4 regions of the Candidatus Pantoea soli genome follow, and region 2 is predicted to be linked to each of the others. Evidence: riboswitches for the same ligand, from Rfam matches in the RefSeq annotation. Region 2 holds a riboswitch; each other region holds the start of a gene.
The links. Region 2 has a riboswitch for thiamine pyrophosphate ahead of D8B20_RS19120 (FAD-dependent oxidoreductase). Riboswitches for the same ligand answer to the same signal wherever they lie in the genome.
Positions count from the first base shown of each region.

Region 1: another riboswitch for thiamine pyrophosphate. It lies ahead of thiC (phosphomethylpyrimidine synthase ThiC); the one in region 2 lies ahead of D8B20_RS19120 (FAD-dependent oxidoreductase).
Region 3: another riboswitch for thiamine pyrophosphate. It lies ahead of thiB (thiamine ABC transporter substrate binding subunit); the one in region 2 lies ahead of D8B20_RS19120 (FAD-dependent oxidoreductase).
Region 4: another riboswitch for thiamine pyrophosphate. It lies ahead of thiM (hydroxyethylthiazole kinase); the one in region 2 lies ahead of D8B20_RS19120 (FAD-dependent oxidoreductase).

Region 1 is NZ_CP032702.1:224,569-227,755, reverse strand. It holds gene nudC (NAD(+) diphosphatase) at 1-255, opposite strand, end outside; gene rsd (sigma D regulator) at 346-852, shown strand; TPP riboswitch at 975-1,075, shown strand; gene thiC (phosphomethylpyrimidine synthase ThiC) at 1,167-3,086, shown strand; gene thiE (thiamine phosphate synthase) at 3,089-3,187, shown strand, end outside.
Region 2 is NZ_CP032703.1:378,760-381,946, reverse strand. It holds gene D8B20_RS19135 (DUF2256 domain-containing protein) at 10-177, opposite strand; gene D8B20_RS19130 (YMGG-like glycine zipper-containing protein) at 469-678, shown strand; gene D8B20_RS19125 (6,7-dimethyl-8-ribityllumazine synthase) at 862-1,299, opposite strand; TPP riboswitch at 1,454-1,573, shown strand; gene D8B20_RS19120 (FAD-dependent oxidoreductase) at 1,695-2,639, shown strand; gene thiS (sulfur carrier protein ThiS) at 2,623-2,820, shown strand; gene D8B20_RS19110 (thiazole synthase) at 2,823-3,187, shown strand, end outside.
Region 3 is NZ_CP032702.1:704,139-707,325, forward strand. It holds gene thiP (thiamine/thiamine pyrophosphate ABC transporter permease ThiP) at 1-442, opposite strand, end outside; gene thiB (thiamine ABC transporter substrate binding subunit) at 418-1,404, opposite strand; TPP riboswitch at 1,451-1,544, opposite strand; gene sgrR (HTH-type transcriptional regulator SgrR) at 1,580-3,187, opposite strand, start outside.
Region 4 is NZ_CP032702.1:2,415,218-2,418,404, reverse strand. It holds gene ahpF (alkyl hydroperoxide reductase subunit F) at 1-1,156, shown strand, start outside; gene D8B20_RS11240 (hypothetical protein) at 1,210-1,413, opposite strand; TPP riboswitch at 1,720-1,816, shown strand; gene thiM (hydroxyethylthiazole kinase) at 1,850-2,635, shown strand; gene thiD (bifunctional hydroxymethylpyrimidine kinase/phosphomethylpyrimidine kinase) at 2,632-3,187, shown strand, end outside.

The sequences.
Region 1 (3,187 bases), on a different replicon from region 2:
ACCGCGTCCGGCCAGCTGGAACAGGCCGACATCTTCGTCGATCAGCTGACGAACAGAGGCCATGCTTTCCGGACGCGCTTCACGTATCAGCCAGACATTTTCCCCCAGCCATTCGCCGATCTGCAGTCCCTGACAGCCCACCAGACCAAATTCTGCGGCTAAGCCATGCGGCAACGCGCCCTGCGGCAACCAAAGTTTCTGTTCCGAGCTGACAATCCACCAGCCAGCGTCTACGCTTGAGATCTCACGTTGCATCTTAATCGTTGTCCTTAGCGTCAAATGGCACGCTGAAATCATGCTGTTAAGTGTGTGTAATAAACAACTATAACTCACCTGGAGTCCCGTATGCTTACCCAGTTAGATAACCTGACCAGGCGTGTAGGTGGCGGTAATGAATTCGTCGACGCCTGGTTGCGCGACCGCCGGCAACTGCTTGTTGCTTACTACGCTTTAATTGGCATGAAGCCGCACAAAGAAGCGCTGAGCGCGCTGGATGAAGAGGCGCTGGACGGTTTCTGTCACTATCTGGTCGACTATCTCTCTGCTGGCCACTTTGGTATTTATGAACGCATCATCAAAGAGATGGAAGGCGACAGCCCGATGATTGCGTCCGCACAGATTTTTCCGGCGCTGGAGAGCAACACCGACCGCATCATGCAGCTGTATGACAGTCATCTGCAGCAGGCGATCAATGACGACAACTGCGTGGATTTCCAGCAGGCGCTGTCGGAAGTCGGTGAAGCGCTGGAGTCGCGTTTTACCCTGGAAGATAAACTGATTCAGCTTGCCTGGGATAACCAGCTGGCGCGCCCGCCGGTCGCCAACGACAGCACCATTGCCCGTCCCGCTTAAGCCGGCGCGGTGGTAAAAAACTTGTGATTCCTGAAAACCCCTCTTATGCTGAGTGGGTTTTTTTATGCCTGCCAGAGGCATAACGTTGGGGGTGTCGCTGCAGCAGCGGACACCCTGAGACGTACACCTTGTCGGAGTGCCCTATCGGGCTGAGACCGTTCATTCGGGATCCGCGGAACCTGATCAGGTTAGTACCTGCGAAGGGAACAAGAGTAGTCAGTATCAGCGTGTGGCTGGCGTTCCGCCGGTAACGGCACGCTTACTCCTTCCGGACTCCGGACAAGCAACTTCCCCTTAATGACAGGAAATTTGCTATGTCTGATGCTAAACCTTCTCGTCGCGAGCAACGCGCCCGGGCGCAGGAATTCATTGATTCACTGCAGGGAACCGCGTTCCCCAATTCAACGCGTATCTGGATCACCGGCAGCCGGCCGGATATCCGGGTGCCGATGCGTGAAATCCAGCTCAGCCCTACCCACACTGGCGGTACGAAAGATCAGCCGCATTACGCCGAAAATGAACCAGTGCCGGTCTATGACACCGCCGGCGCATATGGCGATCCGGCGGCGGCCATTGATGTCCATCGCGGCCTGGCGAAACTGCGCGCCGGCTGGATCGAAGAGCGTGGCGACAGCGAAACGCTGCGCCAGCAAAGTTCCGCCTACACCCAGCAGCGTCTTGCCGATGACGGCCTTGACCACCTGCGCTTTGAACACCTGCCCCAACCGCGCCGCGCCATTCGTGGCCGGCGGGTTACCCAACTGCACTATGCGCGCCAGGGCATCATTACGCCCGAGATGGAGTTTATTGCCCTGCGCGAGAACATGGGCCGTGAACGCATTCGCAGCGAAGTGCTGTTACAGCAGCATCCGGGCCACAGTTTTGGCGCGCAGCTGCCGCAAAATATCACCCCGGAGTTTGTCCGCCAGGAAGTGGCCAGCGGCCGCGCCATTATTCCGGCCAATATCAATCACCCGGAATCGGAACCGATGATTATCGGACGAAATTTCCTGGTGAAGGTTAACGCCAACATTGGCAACTCTGCGGTCAGCTCCTCAATCGAAGAGGAAGTGGAAAAGCTGGTGTGGGCAACGCGCTGGGGGGCGGATACGGTAATGGATCTCTCTACCGGCCGCTATATCCATGAAACGCGCGAATGGATTCTGCGTAACAGTCCGGTGCCCATTGGCACCGTGCCCATCTATCAGGCGCTGGAAAAAGTGAACGGGATTGCCGAAGATCTGAGCTGGGCAGTTTTCCGCGACACGCTTCTGGAGCAGGCAGAACAGGGCGTCGATTACTTTACTATTCACGCGGGCGTACTGCTGCGTTATGTGCCAATGACCGCGAAGCGCCTGACCGGTATCGTTTCACGCGGCGGCTCGATCATGGCGAAATGGTGCCTGTCGCACCATCAGGAGAACTTCCTGTATCAGCACTTCCGCGAGATTTGCGAAATCTGCGCCGCTTACGATGTCTCGCTGTCGCTGGGCGACGGTCTGCGTCCGGGTTCAGTGCAGGATGCCAACGATGAAGCCCAGTTCGCCGAACTGCGCACGCTGGGCGAGCTGACGCAAATTGCCTGGGAATACGATGTACAGGTGATGATTGAAGGCCCGGGTCATGTGCCAATGCAGATGATTCGCCGCAATATGACCGAGCAGCTGGAACACTGCCACGAAGCGCCATTTTACACGCTTGGCCCTCTGACCACGGATATTGCGCCGGGCTACGATCATTTCACTTCCGGCATTGGTGCCGCCATGATCGGCTGGTTTGGCTGCGCCATGCTGTGCTACGTCACGCCGAAAGAGCATCTGGGCCTGCCCAACAAAGAGGATGTGAAGCAGGGGCTGATTACCTACAAGATCGCTGCCCACGCGGCCGATCTTGCCAAAGGCCATCCCGGCGCGCAGATCCGCGATAACGCTATGTCGAAAGCGCGCTTTGAATTTCGCTGGGAGGATCAGTTTAATCTCGCCCTTGATCCGCATACGGCACGCGCTTTTCATGATGAGACACTGCCACAGGAGTCCGGCAAAGTGGCGCACTTCTGCTCAATGTGTGGCCCGAAATTCTGCTCAATGAAAATCACCCAGGAGGTGCGGGAATTTGCTGCCCGCCAGGAAGCGGAGGCGCAGCCGGTGGCGATCGGCATGGCACAGATGTCCGATGCCTTCCGCAGCCGCGGCGGCGAACTCTATCACGCCGCCGATGCCCTGAAAGAGGAATAATCATGACACACGCTTTTCCCGCGACCGCCCCGCAGCTGGGGCTCTATCCGGTGGTCGACAGCACGGCGTGGATCGCACGCCTGCTGGACGCCGGGGTGCGG
Region 2 (3,187 bases):
CTGCGGCGATTATTCGTTGTCGACCGTGCGGCGCTTTGCCTCACGGCGACAACGTTCCGAGCAATACTGCACCTGCTCCCAGCACTTCTCCCACTTTTTCCGCCAGGTCATGGGTTTGTGACACTGTTTGCAGTAGCGCACTGGCAGCGATTGCTTGTTGCCTTTAAACGTCTTCATCCGCCTTTTTCTCCACGCATTACTTCGCTGCCGCCGTTGTCATTCAGCTGCACGTTTTATTGCCGTTTTACTAATAATCTTCCATCGCGATAAAAGCGCGTGTGCGACTGCTTAATTAAGCAGCAGTGCAAACAGGGCCGCATTAAAATAGGAATTTTTACCTGTATTACTTTTTGCCGGCCTATTATATTGCCGACTGACGATGTACCGTCTGCCAGGGATACGGCGCACAAACAACAATCAAATTAACATAATGACATTCCATTAGCATTAATGGTAATGAGGATTTTAATGCTTTTAAAACGCAGCCTGAGTATTGCCGTGGTATTACTGGTGACCTTATCTGTAACCGCGTGTGGCATGTCACACCGTGGCCGAAACACCGCGATTGGCGCGGGTGTGGGTGCCGTGGGTGGCGCTGTTCTGACTGGCGGCAGCACCTTTGGTACGCTGGGCGGTGCAGCCATTGGCGGCCTGATCGGTCATGAAGTAAGCCGCTAATTTTAGTTTGTTGCAACGGTTTCATTATTTTAATAAATAGTGAAACCGTTAAATTCATTTATTGTTTTCGCGGCTTCCTTCCGCACCGTATAAACCAGATTGCTTTTCCGTACGCAATAAACCCTGCACAGATTTCGCTTAAATTCGGTACAGGGTGGTAATACCATCATCCTGCTGCAGCCTTTACTCCACCACAAGCTGATGAATAGCCAGCGCGGCGCGAGCGGCTTCCTGACCTTTTTTAATGAAATGGTCGCGATAGAAGTTTTCAATTACCTCTGCCGGCTGGAAATTGTGCGGCGTTAGCGACACCGAAAACACCGGTACATTGGTGGTCAGCTGCACGTTCATCAGGCCATCCACAACCGCCTGCGCGACAAAATCATGGCGATAAATGCCGCCGTCCACCACCAGCGCCGCGCAAACAATCGCATCATAGTTGCCGGTTTCAGCCAGACGTTTTGCCAGCAGTGGCATTTCAAAGGCGCCGGGAACATCAAAGGTTTTCAGCTGATGTTCAACCTGCTGTTCTGCCAGGGCCTGGCGGAATCCCACCAGCGCATTATTCACTATCTCGTTGTGCCATCCCGCTTTAATAAAGGCGATTCTGAAGGTATGCATAGGGCTTCCATAAGTAGCTGAAAAAAGCATAAGTGAATAAAAAATCTGTGATTTTTTTCACTCAGGCAAGGTGATTCTGGTATATCACATGTCGCGCGTGCGATCCACCACGCCCGACGCGCTGCTTGACGTCCGGCAGCGCCTGCAATACAAATAGAGCCGTCGGGGGAGTCTCGCCACAGAGACTGAGAGGCTGATAGCGCACTGCGCGGTTCAGCGACCCTTTGAACCTGACCCAGTTGATACTGGCGTAGGAAGACTGACGGCGTGCTGTAACGCGCTGTCTGGCGCAGAGCGGCATCCTGCCTTCGCGCTATCCCTTCTCCTGTATCCACGGGTCTCAGTCAACACTGAGAGGCCGATGTGAATTTCCTTCTGATTGCGGAACCGGCATTGTGAGCCGCTGGAGCGTACTGGGCTGCGGCGTGGCCGGTCTTTGTGTGGCAACCCTGCTGGCTGAACAAGGCGAAACCGTTGAGGTTTTCGGCGATGCATCCCGCCGTCCCGCCTCCTGGTTTGCCGGCGGGATGTTAGCCCCCTGGTGTGAAGCGGAAAGCGCCCCTGCGGATGTCATTCGCCTGGGACAACACGCCGCCGGGTGGTGGCAGCAGCGGGTCAGCGGCGTGGCGCACCGCGGTACGCTGGTGGTTGCGCCAGCGCGGGACAGCAACGAGCTGACGCGGTTTGCCCGCATGACAGAGCAGCACCAGTGGGTGAATCCTGCAGAGCTGGAGCCGGCGCTGGACGGGCGCTTTGCCCGCGGGCTGTTTTTTGCCCGTGAGGCGCACCTCGATCCGCGCATAGCGCTGACGGAACTGCGCGAACGCCTGCTGCAGCGTGGCGTATGCTTTGACGCCACTGCACCCTCCGGACGCATCATTGACTGCCGGGGTATTCACGCGCAGCCCGCACTGCCGCGTCTGCGAGCTGTGCGCGGTGAGATGCTGATCCTGCACAGCGATGAGCTGCACTTTTCCCGCCCGATCCGTTTACTGCATCCCCGCTTTCCCTGCTACCTGGTGCCGCGCCAGGGCGGGCATCTGATGCTGGGTGCCACCATGGTAGAGAGCCAGGATGCCAGCCCGATCAGCGCCCGCGCCATGATGGAGCTGCTGAGTGCCGCCTGGGCGCTGCACCCGGCGCTGGCCGAGGCGCGAATTATCGAAAGCGCCAGCGGACTGCGTCCGGCCTATCCGGATAACCTGCCGGAAATCCATTTTCACAATGAAACGTTTTACCTTAACGGCCTGTATCGGCACGGCTTTTTACTGGCACCGATGCTGGCAGAACAGCTGATGCAGCGCCTTTCCGGAGAAGTGATAAATGAATATTCAGCTTAACGGCCGTGAAATAACAACAACGGCGCGCACGCTGCGGGAGCTGCTGGCCGAACAGCAGATTGATGCAGGCTGTGTCGCCAGCGCGGTCAACGGCCAGTTTGTGCCCAGAAATCAGTATGACAGCCTGCAGCTGGAAGAGGGCTGTCAGCTGGAAGTGCTGTCACCAATGCAGGGAGGATAACGATGTTTTACGATTTTGCCGGCACTTCCCGCTTCCTGCTGGGCACCGCAGGTTACCCGTCACCTGCGGTGCTGCAGCAGGCCATTGCGGCTTCCGGCACCGGGATCATCACCGTCAGCCTGCGCCGCGAAGGCGCCGCCGGGGCGGCGTTTCGCGAGCTGCTGACCGGCCTGAAGCTGCGTATTCTGCCTAACACCGCGGGTTGCCATACTGTTAAAGAGGCGGTCACCACTGCGCATATGGCGCGTGAGCTGTTTGATACGCGCTGGATCAAACTGGAGGTGATTGGTCATGCCGACACCCTGCAGCCGGACCCGTTTGCGCTGGTGGAAGCGGCCCGCATCCTGTGTGAGGACGGGTTTCAGGT
Region 3 (3,187 bases), on a different replicon from region 2:
AAACGTGCGCCAGCAGAATGCCCTGCAGACCATAGGGAGAGAAATGATAAGAGAGGCCGAGCGCGGCACAGAGCTGCGCCAGCCAGCCAGTACGCCCGTAAACGCTCAGCAGGCCAAATACCGCCACCAGCACCGGCAGCACCAGCGTCATGGCGCACAGGCGCAGCAGCAGGGCGCGGCCAGGAAAACGGCGGCGATAGAGCGCCCGGGCCAGCGGTATGGCAGGCACGACCGAGCACAGCGCAGAGAGCAGGGCCTGTTCAAATGAAAAGGCCAGTACATGATGCAGATAGCTGTCGCTCAGCAGCGCCTGCCAGTCGGTGGCGGGTGCGGCGGCAAGCAGCGCGCCAAATGCCAGCAGCGCCACCGCACACAGCAGCAGCGCGCTGAACGCCCCCGGAATCAGCCAGCCGGGCATTAACGGCTGACGGCCTGTTGCCATGTACGAATCCAGGCGGCGCGGTGTTCAGCGACCTCGGCAGGGGTAAACTGCAGCGCGTCAGCCGGCACCGGCAGCGTGGCGTAACCGGCGGGCAGCGCGGTTTTGATCACCGGATACATCCAGTTGCCGGTGGGTATCGTCTGCTGGAAGGCCGGGGACACCATAAACTGCATAAACTGCTGAGCCAGCTGCGGCTGCTGGCTGCCGGCCAGTCGGGCGGCCACCTCCACCTGCAGATAATGTCCTTCGCTGAACGGCGCGGCTGCATACTGATCTTTCTTCTCTTCGATCAGATGGTAGGCGGGTGATGTGGTGTAGCTCAGCACCAGATCGCCTTCGCCTTTCAGAAACAGGCCGTAGGCTTCACTCCAGCCTTTGGTGACCGTTACGGTTTTGGCCGCCAGCTTTTGCCAGGCCTGATCCGCATGTTCGCCAAACACTTTCTGCATCCACAGCAGCAAGCCCAGCCCCGGCGTGCTGGTACGGGGATCTTCATAGATCACGCGCCATTTTTCCGGGCTTTCTGCCAGCTCCCGCAGGCTTTTGGGCGGATTTTTCAGTTTGGTTTTGTCGTAAACGAAGGCGAAATAGCCGTAATCGAACGGAATGAACGTGCTGTTGTGCCAGCCATCCGGCAGCTGCAGAGTGCGGGTATCTACCTGGCTGGGAGCGAACAGGCCGGTTTGTTCCGCCGCCTGGACCAGATTGTTATCCAGGCCCAGCACAATGTCGGCCTTGCTGTTTTTGCCTTCCATACGAACCCGGTTAAGCAGGGAAACGCCATCTTCCAGCGCCACGTATTTCAGTTCGCAACCGCACTGCGCTTCAAAGGCTTTTTTTACCGCCGGGCCGGGGCCCCATTCAGCGGCGAAGGAATCGTAGGTATAAACGGTGAGGACAGGTTTGGCAGCAAGCGCCGGTGCGCATACCAGCAGCAGCACGGGCAGAACTTTGTTTAACACTTTGCGCTCCTTGAGGAGAAGATAACGTTGAGTCGCAAAGGATCTGAGCAGCAGGCCTCTCAAATCCCTACGCCGGTACAAACCGGATCAGGTTCGACGGGTCTCTCTCAGCCAGTTATCCGGCACCCCGTTGAGAACGGCTTAGTGTAGTCACTTCTGTGACAGCGCGAAAGCCTCACAGATCCGGCGGGGCGAACCAGGCGGACTTGAAATCAAACCAGCCCAGCGTATTGAGGCGCACGCCACGCATGCTGCGCTGCCCTTCCAGCAGCAGCCAGTGATGGAACAGCGGATGCAGGTAGTTGTGGCTGACCAGCTGGCGGCTCCACTCCGCCAGCGGCAACGCATTGTCGCGCCAGCGTGCGGCATCGGCTGACCAGTCGAGCGGAACACAGTGCTGCATCAGCGGCAGCTCATACAGCTGCGCAAACAGTGCATACTCCAGCGGCAGGGTGAAATTGACGCTGCCCAGCCAGATATCGCTGTCGCCCGCGCCGGCATACCACTCTTCATAGCTGACTTCACGCGTTATCAGCGTGACACCCTGCTGCGCCAGCAGCGGGCGCAGCGCACTGGCAATGCCTTCGTGTTCAACGTGCTGGCTGTACCAGCTGAGCGTCAGCTGCGTCAGCCCCTGCGGTTTGCTGACGGGATCGAGATCGCGCCGGTGATGCCAGCGCGGCAGCAGGCCATAAGCCGGAAACCAGTAGCGCTGATAGCCCACGCCGGCATGATTCAGCAGCGCCACCGGATTCAGCAGATAGCTGACCCAGCGGCGGAAGTCGGCATCGCGTCCGCGTGCGGATCGCTGATCGTACAGCAGAAAGTAACAGCCTTCTTCCAGCCGGCTCTCCTCTGACTTTTCATCTGCGCTTTCCCCTTCCAGCTTTACACCGGCATAGACCAGCTCATCGCTGATCTCCGGTAACACCCAGATGGAGACGTCATCAATCAGCGCGCGGTAGCCAAAGTAGTCGTCAAAAGCGGCAATCTTCAGCTGCGTCTGCTGATTACGCACCACGCTGTAGGGGCCGGTGCCAACCGGCTGCGCTGCAAAGTTGGGCAGCGCGGGCCACTCGCGCGGCAGAATCATCGCACTGACGCTGCCCAGCAGCCATGGCAGCCAGCGATCCGGCTGGCTGAGATGAATATCCAGCGTCCACGGAGCCGGCGCGTGCAGGCGGACCAGATGGGAAAACAGCGGCTGGCTGCGCACCCGTTCCAGCGAGGCGATAACATCCTCCATCGCCAGTTCGCGGCCGTGATGAAAGCGAATGGCCGGGCGCAGAAAGAAGCGCCAGTGCAGCGGAGACGTTTGCTGCCAGTGGTGCGCGATATCCGGTTCAATTTCCCCGTTTTCCTCATTTACCCGCGTCAGGCCGCTGAAAATCTGCCGTGCCAGATGGGTTTCCGAGCGGCGCAGCGGCGAACCCGGCAGCAGGCTGGGCAGCGGACGGTAGTAAAGCACGCGCAGAATATGTTTGCCCTGCCGGAAGCTGCGTCCCAGATGGGCGGCAATCATCTGCCGCACCTGATGCTTATCGCCGACCAGCTGAACCAGCTGGTCAATCCGATCCTGCTCCAGCAGTTCGTCGGCGCGCTGCTGCTGCAGTGCCAGTCCGGTGCAGCAGAAACGCAGCTGCGAACGTTTGCCGCGTCCGGCCTCCGCCTGCCACTGCAGCCAGCCCGCCTGCTGCATGGCAGCGAGCAGGTTGCGCATATGGCGACGCGAGCAGTGCAGCCGCGCGGCCAGCTCCTGCAGCGTGATCGCCTGATCCTCCCC
Region 4 (3,187 bases), on a different replicon from region 2:
GCTGAACCTGATGGCGATTCTGAACCCGCGCATCAGCCACACGGCAATTGACGGCGGTATGTTCCAGAATGAAATCACCGAGCGCAATGTTATGGGCGTGCCGGCGGTGTACCTGAATGGCAACGAGTTTGGTCAGGGCCGCATGAGCCTGGCAGAAATTGTCGGCAAGGTTGACACCAATGCGGATAAGCGCGCCGCGGAAGAGCTGAACAAGCGTGCCGCTTACGACGTGCTGATTGTCGGCAGCGGCCCGGCAGGTGCAGCGGCAGCCATTTATTCTGCGCGTAAAGGCATCCGTACCGGCCTGATGGGCGAACGCTTCGGCGGCCAGGTGCTGGATACCGTAGACATTGAAAACTACATTTCGGTGCCGAAAACCGAAGGGGCGAAACTGGCAGGTTCACTGCGCGCACACGTCGACGACTACGATGTGGACGTGATTGATACCCAGAGCGCCATCAAGCTGATTCCTGCGGCGAAAGAGGGCGGCCTGCACGCCATTGAAACCGCCTCTGGCGCGGTGCTGAAATCACGCAGCATCATCATTGCCACCGGAGCACGCTGGCGCAACATGGGCGTACCGGGTGAGGAGCAGTATCGCACCAAAGGCGTAACCTACTGCCCGCACTGCGATGGCCCGCTGTTTAAAGGCAAGCGCACCGCTGTCATCGGCGGCGGTAACTCCGGCGTTGAAGCTGCTATCGACCTGGCCGGGATTGTCGAGCACGTTACGCTGCTGGAGTTCGCAGGTGAAATGCGCGCCGACAAAGTGCTGCAGGATAAGCTGCGCAGCCTGAAAAACGTAGATGTGATTCTGAATGCGCAGACCACGGAAGTAAAAGGCGACGGCAGCAAAGTCACCGGCCTGAGCTATATTGATCGCACCACGCAGACCAGCCACGACCTTGCCCTCAGCGGCATTTTCGTGCAGATTGGTCTGCTGCCGAATACCGGCTTCCTTGAAGGGGCAGTGGAGCGCAACCGCATGGGTGAGATCATCATCGATGCAAAATGCGAAACCAGCCTGAAAGGGGTGTTCGCGGCCGGTGACTGCACCACCGTGCCGTACAAGCAGATCATCATTGCCAGCGGTGAAGGAGCGAAAGCGTCACTCAGCGCCTTTGATTACCTGATCCGCACGCAACCGGCTGAATAAGATTTTGCGATAGCCACGCAACCGCCCCGCAACCTGTGTTGCGGGGCTTTTTTTTATCCCAGCCAGCGCCGCGCCTGCGCATCACTGATATCGCGATAATAGATTTTCTCTATCCGCGCCCCGCAACGCTGGCAGCGTGCGGTGATGTGCGTGGCAAGGCCGGCGCGGCTGCCGGGACGCAGGGCGCCTTTGCGGGAAATCCTGATGCGATGCCAGCGGTGGCCATGGGGAATCAGACTAAACAGTTTTGACAACATGCAGATATCCGGAGCAGTGAGGCCAGTGAAGAATGTCCGGAGAGGGATTAGGCCGTTTTCTGCCGCGCCGCAGTTTGACGCGCATCAAACCGAGAGCAGGTGAGGAAAAAATAGCCGGTTTTGCCCCTGTTCAATCACAATAGCGCTGCGGAGACCCCTCTGCGCAGACAGGCTTTTTTGATCGGCACCGCGGTTTACGCATTTCCGGCGCACGCTTCAACCTGATCTGCGCCCGCTTTCTGGCCAGCACCCACATGATTTACAAGCCGATTCGCTGCGATTATGCTGGTGACGCGCGCGCATTGCGTGCATGACTCGGGGTGCCCTTCTTTGTGAAGGCTGAGAAAAACCCGTATTACCTGATCTGGATAATGCCAGCGTAGGGAAGTCAGATGCCTGACCGCATTCGCCTTCTTGATCGCCGGTTAGGAGCGTTATGACACAGCCTGACCTTCTCTCCTCCGCGCAGCTTGCGCACTCACTGCTGCTGCTGCGTCAGCAGGCACCGCTGGTGCACTGCATGACCAACGATGTGGTACAAACCTTTACCGCGAATGTGCTGCTGGCGCTGCGCGCCTCACCCGCAATGGTGATTGATGCGCAGGAAGCGGCGCAATTTGCCGGCTTTGCCGATGCGCTGGTGATCAATGTCGGCACCCTGACGCGGGAGCGCAGCGCAGCGATGCTGACCGCCGTAAAGGCGGCGCAGCAGGCCGGCAAGCCGTGGACACTGGACCCGGTCGCCGTGGGCGCGCTGACATTGCGCACGGAATTCTGCCAGCAGCTGCTGCCGCTGCAGCCCGCCGCCATTCGCGGTAACGCCTCAGAGATTCTGGCGCTGGCACAGCAGTCGGCTGGCGGGCGCGGGGTGGACAGCGTGCACCAGGCGGATGCCGCACTCGATGCCGCCGCGGCGCTGGCGCAGCGTTACCGCACCCTTGTCGCGGTAACCGGTGAAGTGGATTACGTCACCGACGGCAGCCGGATGCTGGCTATTCCAGGCGGCAGTCCGCTGATGACGCGCGTGGTGGGCACCGGCTGTGCGCTATCGGCTGTGGTCGCCGCCTTTGCCAGCCTGCCGGGCGACAGGCTGCAGCATATCGCCGCCGCCTGTGGCGTGATGGCGCTGGCCGGCGAACAGGCGGCTCGCAGCGTGGCCGGGCCGGGCAGCTTTGTTGCGGCCTTTATCGACGCGCTGTGGACGCTGGAGGTAGCAGTATGAAACGGATCAACGCGCTGACCATTGCCGGCACCGATCCCAGCGGCGGTGCCGGGATCCAGGCCGATCTCAAAGCCTTCTCCGCGCTGGGTGCGTACGGCACCAGCGTCATCACCGCGCTGGTGGCGCAAAACACCTGCGGCGTGCAGTCGGTGTATCGCATTGCGCCGGAATTTGTCGGGGCTCAGCTGGATTCCGTGCTGGACGACGTGCGCATTGATGCGGCGAAAATTGGCATGCTGGCGGAAACGGCGGTGGTGGAGGTGGTGGCGGAGAAGCTGAATCGCGCCCGTTTGCCGTTTGTGGTGCTGGATACGGTCATGATTGCTAAAAGCGGCGATGCGCTGCTGGCACCGGAGGCGGTTGCCGCTATCCGCGAACGGCTGCTGCCGCAGGTGTCGCTGATCACGCCGAATCTGCCGGAAGCCGCCGCGCTGCTGGGGTGTGCCGTGGCGCAGGATGAAAAGAGCATGCTGCAGCAGGGCGCTGCATTGCTGGATCTGGGCTGCGAGGCGGTGCTGATGAAAGGCGGCCATCTGCAGCACAGTGAGAGCC